One region of the Streptomyces sp. NPDC059957 genome, then DNA from elsewhere that is predicted to be linked to it. Evidence: predicted binding sites of a transcription regulator. Region 1 holds the regulator's gene; each other region holds the start of a gene.
What was found. The regulator HrcA, encoded in region 1, represses chaperone genes, less so after heat shock. The targets are predictions, from matches to a motif close to TTNGCACTCNGNNNNNCNGAGTGCNAA.

Region 1 (2,266 bases):
ACGTACAGAGCGTCGTCCCCGCCCAGGGCGAGGAGCCGGTCCAGGGCCGCCGGCCACTGCCCGGGCACCGCGTCCGGACCCGCCTGCGGTTCGCCCGATTCCTCGACCAGGTCCCCGCAGAAGACCACCTCGCGCGCTCCGGGTACGAAGACGGCCAGATCGTGCCCGGTGTGCCCGGGTCCCACGTTCGCCAGCAGCACCTGCGCCCCGCCCAGGTCGAGCGTCCACTCGCCCGACACCAGGTGCCGGGGGACCACCAGCAGGTCCGCGGCCTCGGCCGCCTCGGCCTCCGCCAGCCCCTGCCGGACCGCGTCCTCGCGCAGCTCCTCCCGGCCCGTCGAGAGCACGGCGTCCAGCCCGACCGGGCCGTAGACCTCCGCCCCCGCGAAGGCCGCACCCCCCAGTACGTGGTCGAAATGTCCGTGTGTGAATGCGAGATGGGTCACGCGGCGGCCCGCCAGCCGCTCCGCCTCGGCCCGCACCAGCGAGCCCTCCCGAAGAGAGGATCCGGGGTCGATCAGGAGGGCCGAATCCTCGCCCACCACCAGTCCCACGGTGCAGTCCCACACCGGCAGCCGCTTGCGTCCGGCTCGACCGGTGAGCCGTTCCCAGCCTGCCTCTTCCCAACGCACGTCCATGCCGCGACGCTACCTTGGCGGGCCGCCCTTGCTACGGGTGTACCAGCCCGCCGTACACTGACCGGGGGATCTCTGGCACTCGAACGCTCAGAGTGCCAGCAGGCAGAGCCTGCCGAAGCCGCGAACGACGGAAACGATGGAGGTGTGCGCGATGCTCAGCGAACGCAGACTCGAAGTGCTGCGCGCCATCGTCCAGGACTACGTCGGGACGGAGGAGCCGGTCGGCTCCAAGGCGCTCACCGAGCGGCACCGGCTCGGCGTCTCGCCCGCCACCGTGCGCAACGACATGGCCGTGCTGGAGGACGAGGGCTACATCGCGCAGCCCCACACCAGCGCCGGCCGGATCCCCACCGACAAGGGCTACCGCCTCTTCGTCGACAGGCTGGCGGGGGTCAAACCGCTGTCGACGCCCGAGCGCCGGGCCATCCAGAACTTCCTCGACGGGGCCGTGGACCTCGACGACGTCGTCGGCCGTACGGTGCGGCTGCTCGCGCAGCTCACCCGGCAGGTCGCCGTCGTCCAGTACCCGTCGCTGACCCGGTCCACCGTCCGGCACGTGGAACTGCTCGCGCTGGCCCCGGCCCGCCTGATGCTCGTCCTCATCACGGACACCGGCCGGGTCGAGCAGCGGCTCGTCGACTGCCAGACCCCCTTCGGGGAGGCCTCGCTCGCGGACCTGCGGGCCCGCCTCAACAGCCGTGTCGTCGGCCGCCGGTTCACCGACGTGCCGCCGCTGGTGCAGGACCTTCCGGAGTCCTTCGAGAACGAGGACCGGGTGACGGTGCGAGCCGTCCTCGACACCCTCCTCGAAACGCTGGTCGAGGAGGCGGAGGAGCGGCTGATGATCGGCGGCACCGCCAACCTCACCCGCTTCGGACACGATTTTCCCCTGACGATCAGGCCGGTGCTCGAAGCGCTGGAGGAGCAGGTCGTGCTCCTCAAGCTGCTGGGCGAGGCCAGTGAGTCGGGAATGGCCGTAAAGATCGGGCATGAGAATGCCTACGAGGGACTGAACTCCACGTCCGTCGTCTCGGTCGGCTACGGTTCGGGCGGCGAAGCAGTCGCCAAACTCGGCGTGGTCGGACCGACCCGCATGGACTACCCCGGAACGATGGGAGCGGTACGCGCAGTGGCACGTTACGTCGGACAGATCCTGGCGGAGTCGTAAGTGGCCACGGACTACTACGCCGTTCTCGGCGTGCGCCGCGACGCATCGCAGGACGAGATCAAGAAGGCATTCCGGCGGCTCGCGCGCGAGCTGCACCCGGATGTGAACCCTGATCCCAAGACGCAAGAGCGTTTCAAGGAGATCAACGCCGCCTACGAGGTCCTCTCGGACCCGCAGAAGAAGCAGGTCTTCGACCTCGGCGGCGACCCGCTGTCCTCCTCGGGCGGCGGCGGGGCCGGCGGCTTCGGAGCGGGTGGCTTCGGCAACTTCTCCGACATCATGGACGCCTTCTTCGGCCAGTCCTCGCAGCGCGGACCGCGCTCGCGGACGCGCCGCGGCCAGGACGCCATGATCCGCCTCGACCTGGAACTGGACGAGGCCGCCTTCGGCACGACCAAGGACATCCAGGTCGACACGGCCGTCGTCTGCACCACCTGCTCCGGCGAAGGCGCCGCCCCCG
Region 2 (2,266 bases), on a different contig from region 1:
CGAGGATGTCCTTCTTGGCGACGGCCCGGCCGGGCTGTTCCATCAGGCAGCCCAGGACGCCGAGCTCACGGGCGGTCAGCTCGATCTCGTGGGTGCCGCGGCGGCAGCGGCGGCCGCGGGCATCGAGGACGAGGTCGCCGGCCTGCAGGACGCCGGTCCGGTCGGCGTCGCCGGCGGCGGCGGTGGCGCGGCGGGTGAGGGCGCGGAGGCGGGCGGCGAGGACGACGAAGGAGAACGGTTTCGTCAGGTAGTCGTCCGCGCCCGAGTCCAGGCCCTCGGCCTCGTCGTACTCGCCGTCCCTGGCGGTCAGCATCAGCACGGGGGTGGCGACGCCGTGGGAACGCATCCGGGTGCAGATCTCGTAGCCCGAGAGGCCGGGGAGCATCAGGTCGAGGAGGACCACGTCGTACGGACCTCCGGTGAGGGCCAGGTCCAGGCCGCGGTGGCCGTCGTGGGCGAGGTCGACCCAGTGGCCGTCGGCGGAGAGGCCGCGCCGCAGTGAATCGGCGAGGCTGACTTCGTCTTCGACGACCAGGATCCGCATGCCCCAAGCCTCACATACCGGGCACCACTCCCCTTCTCGACGCGGAGCTCGCACCGCTGCGCGGGCTTCGCCCCGCTGCACCGGACTCCGTCCGGTGGCGGCCGGTCGGGGCTGCCGCCACCGCCGTCCCGGCGTGGGCCCGGTGGGCGGGTGGCGGCTGGGTTCGGCCCTGCGGGGCGAAGTCCCCTACCCGCCCTTCCACCGTTCCCAGGGCCGGCCCTGCCCCGGTCCTCAAACGCCGGACGGGCTGAAGCGCCGAACCCCGGGCTGCGCCCGGCCCCCTGGGGCTCGTCGGCGGGGCTGGATTTGGCCGGACGGCCGAAAAGAAGACCACCCCCAACCGGGGGTGAATGCTTGCCCGGGCGGGGGTCGATGGCCTACCCGGCCGGGGTCGGGAGGGGAGCCCCCGGCCCCACCCGCCGCCCGGCACCGACACAGGCCACCCCCAGCCCCTCCGGCGTTTGAGGAGCAGGGGTCCGGGGACTGGTCCCCGGCAGCGCTGCCGGGGGATTCGGGGGCCCGGGGGTGCCCCCGAGGGTGCGGGATCCGGGGCCCGCACAGGCGGCCCCGGCTGCGAAACCAGCGGCGCGTATTGGCACTCCGCTTGACCGAGTGCTAATCCCCGGAATAGTCTCGCGTCTGGCACTCACCCCTGGTGAGTGCCAACACAGCGACAGGCAGGTCCGGCACCCGCGACGACGGATCGACCTGGTCGCCACCTCAGACAATTAACCCCGGATCTCCGAAGCGGAAGGTCAGATCGTGACGACCACCAGCTCCAAGGTTGCCATCAAGCCGCTCGAGGACCGCATTGTGGTCCAGCCGCTCGACGCCGAGCAGACCACGGCCTCTGGCCTGGTCATCCCGGACACCGCGAAGGAGAAGCCCCAGGAGGGCGTCGTCCTCGCCGTGGGTCCGGGTCGCTTCGAGGACGGCCAGCGTCTCCCGCTGGACGTCACCGTCGGCGACGTCGTCCTGTACTCCAAGTACGGCGGCACCGAAGTGAAGTACAACGGCGAGGAGTACCTCGTCCTCTCGGCCCGCGACGTGCTCGCGATCGTCGAGAAGTAATCACTTCTCCAGTTTTGCTTTGAGCTACGCCCCTGGTCACCCCTGCTGATGCCGGGCGGCGAGGGGCGTAGTTCGTTCTTGACAGGCGGTCGCGGTGAGCGGCCGGGGATAGCAACGAGAGGGCTGAACCGCTCCCATGCCGAAGATTCTCAAGTTTGACGAGGACGCCCGTCGCGCCCTTGAGCGTGGCGTCAACAAGCTTGCCGACACCGTGAAGGTGACGATCGGTCCCAAGGGCCGCAACGTCGTCATCGACAAGAAGTTCGGCGCTCCCACCATCACGAACGACGGTGTCACCATCGCGCGTGAGGTCGAGCTCGACGACCCGTACGAGAACCTTGGCGCGCAGCTCGTCAAGGAGGTCGCGACCAAGACCAACGACGTCGCGGGTGACGGCACCACCACCGCCACCGTCCTGGCGCAGGCGCTGGTCCGCGAGGGTCTGCGCAACGTCGCCGCGGGTGCTTCCCCGGCCGCCCTGAAGAAGGGCATCGACGCCGCGGTCAAGGCCGTGTCCGAGGAGCTCCTCGCGACCGCCCGTCCGATCGAGGACAAGTCCGACATCGCCGCCGTGGCCGCGCTCTCCGCGCAGGACCAGCAGGTCGGTGACCTCATCGCCGAGGCGATGGACAAGGTCGGCAAGGACGGTGT
Region 3 (2,266 bases), on a different contig from region 1:
CTTGCCCGCCGCATATGAGCGGGCCGCGCGAGGGTTGACATTGAGTCAACATGCAAGTGCGCTATGGGTCGTTGGCCTGGTTTGCCCGGCCCGAGTTGCCCAGGAATATTCCGGGTTTTCACCCTATTTCAATCTTTTGCCGTGTCCAGAATTCTCGTCGGAATGACCTGTTGCAGACAGCAGCGGTGCGGATACATTCAGCCCCGGTCGAGGCGTTCCGGCGCAAGTTCTGACCCGGGACCGCGAAGTGCGGTCCTGCGCAAGGGCCAGTAATAGGGGAGTTAGGCATGGCTCAGGGCACCGTCAAGTGGTTCAACGCGGAGAAGGGCTACGGCTTCATCGCGGTCGACGGTGGTGCGGATGTGTTCGTCCACTACAGCGCCATCCAGATGGACGGGTACCGCACCCTTGAAGAGGGTCAGCGGGTCGAGTTCGAGATCTCGCAGGGCCAGAAGGGTCCGCAGGCGGACATGGTCAAGCTCGCCGCCGGCTAGTCCGAACGCGATCGATCGACCACCGACACGTACGGGGCCGCGCACAGCGGCCGCGCACGACGGCACAACGGCATATGTACGAGGGGCCCACATCCTGGACACGGGATGCGGGCCCCTCGTGCGTGGCGGTTCCGGCGCCCTTGCGGCGCCTGGGTGTTCATCCCGGGTTGCCCGAAGCCGCTTGCACTCGGGGTGGTCGAGTGCTAATCATTGGCGTTAGCACTCTCCAGGTGAGAGTGCTACCTATACGAGGACCGGGTCAGTGAGGCCCGCAGGGTCCGGCGGGAAGAAACCGCCGGGCACGCAGGCCGTCCGTCGCGGGCGCGGGCGCGGTCCGGGAGCAATCCACCGCTGTCCGGGAGGACCACTTCAGATGGCCAAGATCATTGCGTTCAACGAGGAGGCCCGGCGCGGTCTCGAGCGAGGCATGAACCAGCTCGCCGACGCCGTCAAGGTCACCCTTGGCCCCAAGGGTCGCAACGTCGTCCTTGAGAAGAAGTGGGGCGCCCCCACGATCACCAACGATGGTGTCTCCATCGCCAAGGAGATCGAGCTCGAGGACCCGTACGAGAAGATCGGCGCCGAGCTGGTCAAGGAAGTCGCCAAGAAGACGGACGACGTCGCCGGCGACGGTACGACCACCGCCACCGTCCTCGCCCAGGCGCTCGTCCGCGAGGGCCTGCGCAACGTGGCCGCCGGTGCGAACCCGATGGCCCTCAAGCGCGGTATCGAGAAGGCCGTCGAGGCCGTCTCCGCCGCCCTGCTGGCGCAGGCCAAGGATGTCGAGACCAAGGAGCAGATCGCTTCCACGGCCTCCATCTCCGCCGCCGACACCCAGATCGGCGAGCTCATCGCCGAGGCCATGGACAAGGTCGGCAAGGAAGGCGTCATCACGGTCGAGGAGTCGCAGACCTTCGGCCTGGAGCTCGAGCTCACCGAGGGCATGCGCTTCGACAAGGGCTACATCTCGGCGTACTTCGCCACCGACATGGAGCGCATGGAGTCGTCCCTCGACGACCCGTACATCCTGATCGTCAACTCCAAGATCGGCTCGGTCAAGGACCTGCTGCCGCTCCTGGAGAAGGTCATGCAGTCCGGCAAGCCGCTGCTGATCATCGCCGAGGACGTCGAGGGCGAGGCGCTCTCCACCCTCGTCGTCAACAAGATCCGCGGCACCTTCAAGTCCGTCGCCGTCAAGGCTCCGGGCTTCGGCGACCGCCGCAAGGCCATGCTCGGCGACATCGCCATCCTCACGGGCGGCACGGTCATCTCCGAGGAGGTCGGCCTCAAGCTCGAGAACGCCGGTCTCGACCTGCTCGGCCGCGCCCGCAAGGTCGTCATCACCAAGGACGAGACGACCATCGTCGACGGCTCCGGTGACAGCGACCAGGTCCAGGGCCGCGTCAACCAGATCCGCGCCGAGATCGAGAACTCCGACTCGGACTACGACCGCGAGAAGCTGCAGGAGCGCCTGGCGAAGCTCGCCGGCGGTGTCGCGGTCATCAAGGCCGGCGCCGCGACCGAGGTCGAGCTCAAGGAGCGCAAGCACCGCATCGAGGACGCCGTTCGCAACGCGAAGGCGGCCGTCGAAGAGGGCATCGTCGCCGGTGGTGGCGTGGCCCTGCTGCAGGCCTCCTCGGTCTTCGAGAAGCTCGAGCTCACCGGCGACGAGGCGACCGGCGCCAACGCCGTCAAGCTCGCGCTGGAGGCCCCGCTCAAGCAGATCGCCGTCAACGGTGGTCTCGAGGGTGGCGTCGTCGTGGAGAAGGTCC

Region 2: the regulator HrcA is predicted to act here: its motif matches at 1,137-1,163, upstream of groES (co-chaperone GroES).
Region 3: the regulator HrcA is predicted to act here: its motif matches at 675-701, upstream of groL (chaperonin GroEL).

The regions. Positions count from the first base shown of each region.
Region 1 is NZ_JBHWMB010000058.1:11,810-14,075, reverse strand. Features, by position in the region: gene ACFWBW_RS30635 (MBL fold metallo-hydrolase) at 1-638, opposite strand, end outside; gene hrcA (heat-inducible transcriptional repressor HrcA) at 790-1,806, shown strand; gene dnaJ (molecular chaperone DnaJ) at 1,807-2,266, shown strand, end outside.
Region 2 is NZ_JBHWMB010000037.1:24,203-26,468, forward strand. Features, by position in the region: gene ACFWBW_RS24160 (response regulator transcription factor) at 1-544, opposite strand, end outside; gene groES (co-chaperone GroES) at 1,307-1,615, shown strand; gene groL (chaperonin GroEL) at 1,752-2,266, shown strand, end outside.
Region 3 is NZ_JBHWMB010000015.1:127,952-130,217, forward strand. Features, by position in the region: gene ACFWBW_RS13245 (cold-shock protein) at 288-494, shown strand; gene groL (chaperonin GroEL) at 868-2,266, shown strand, end outside.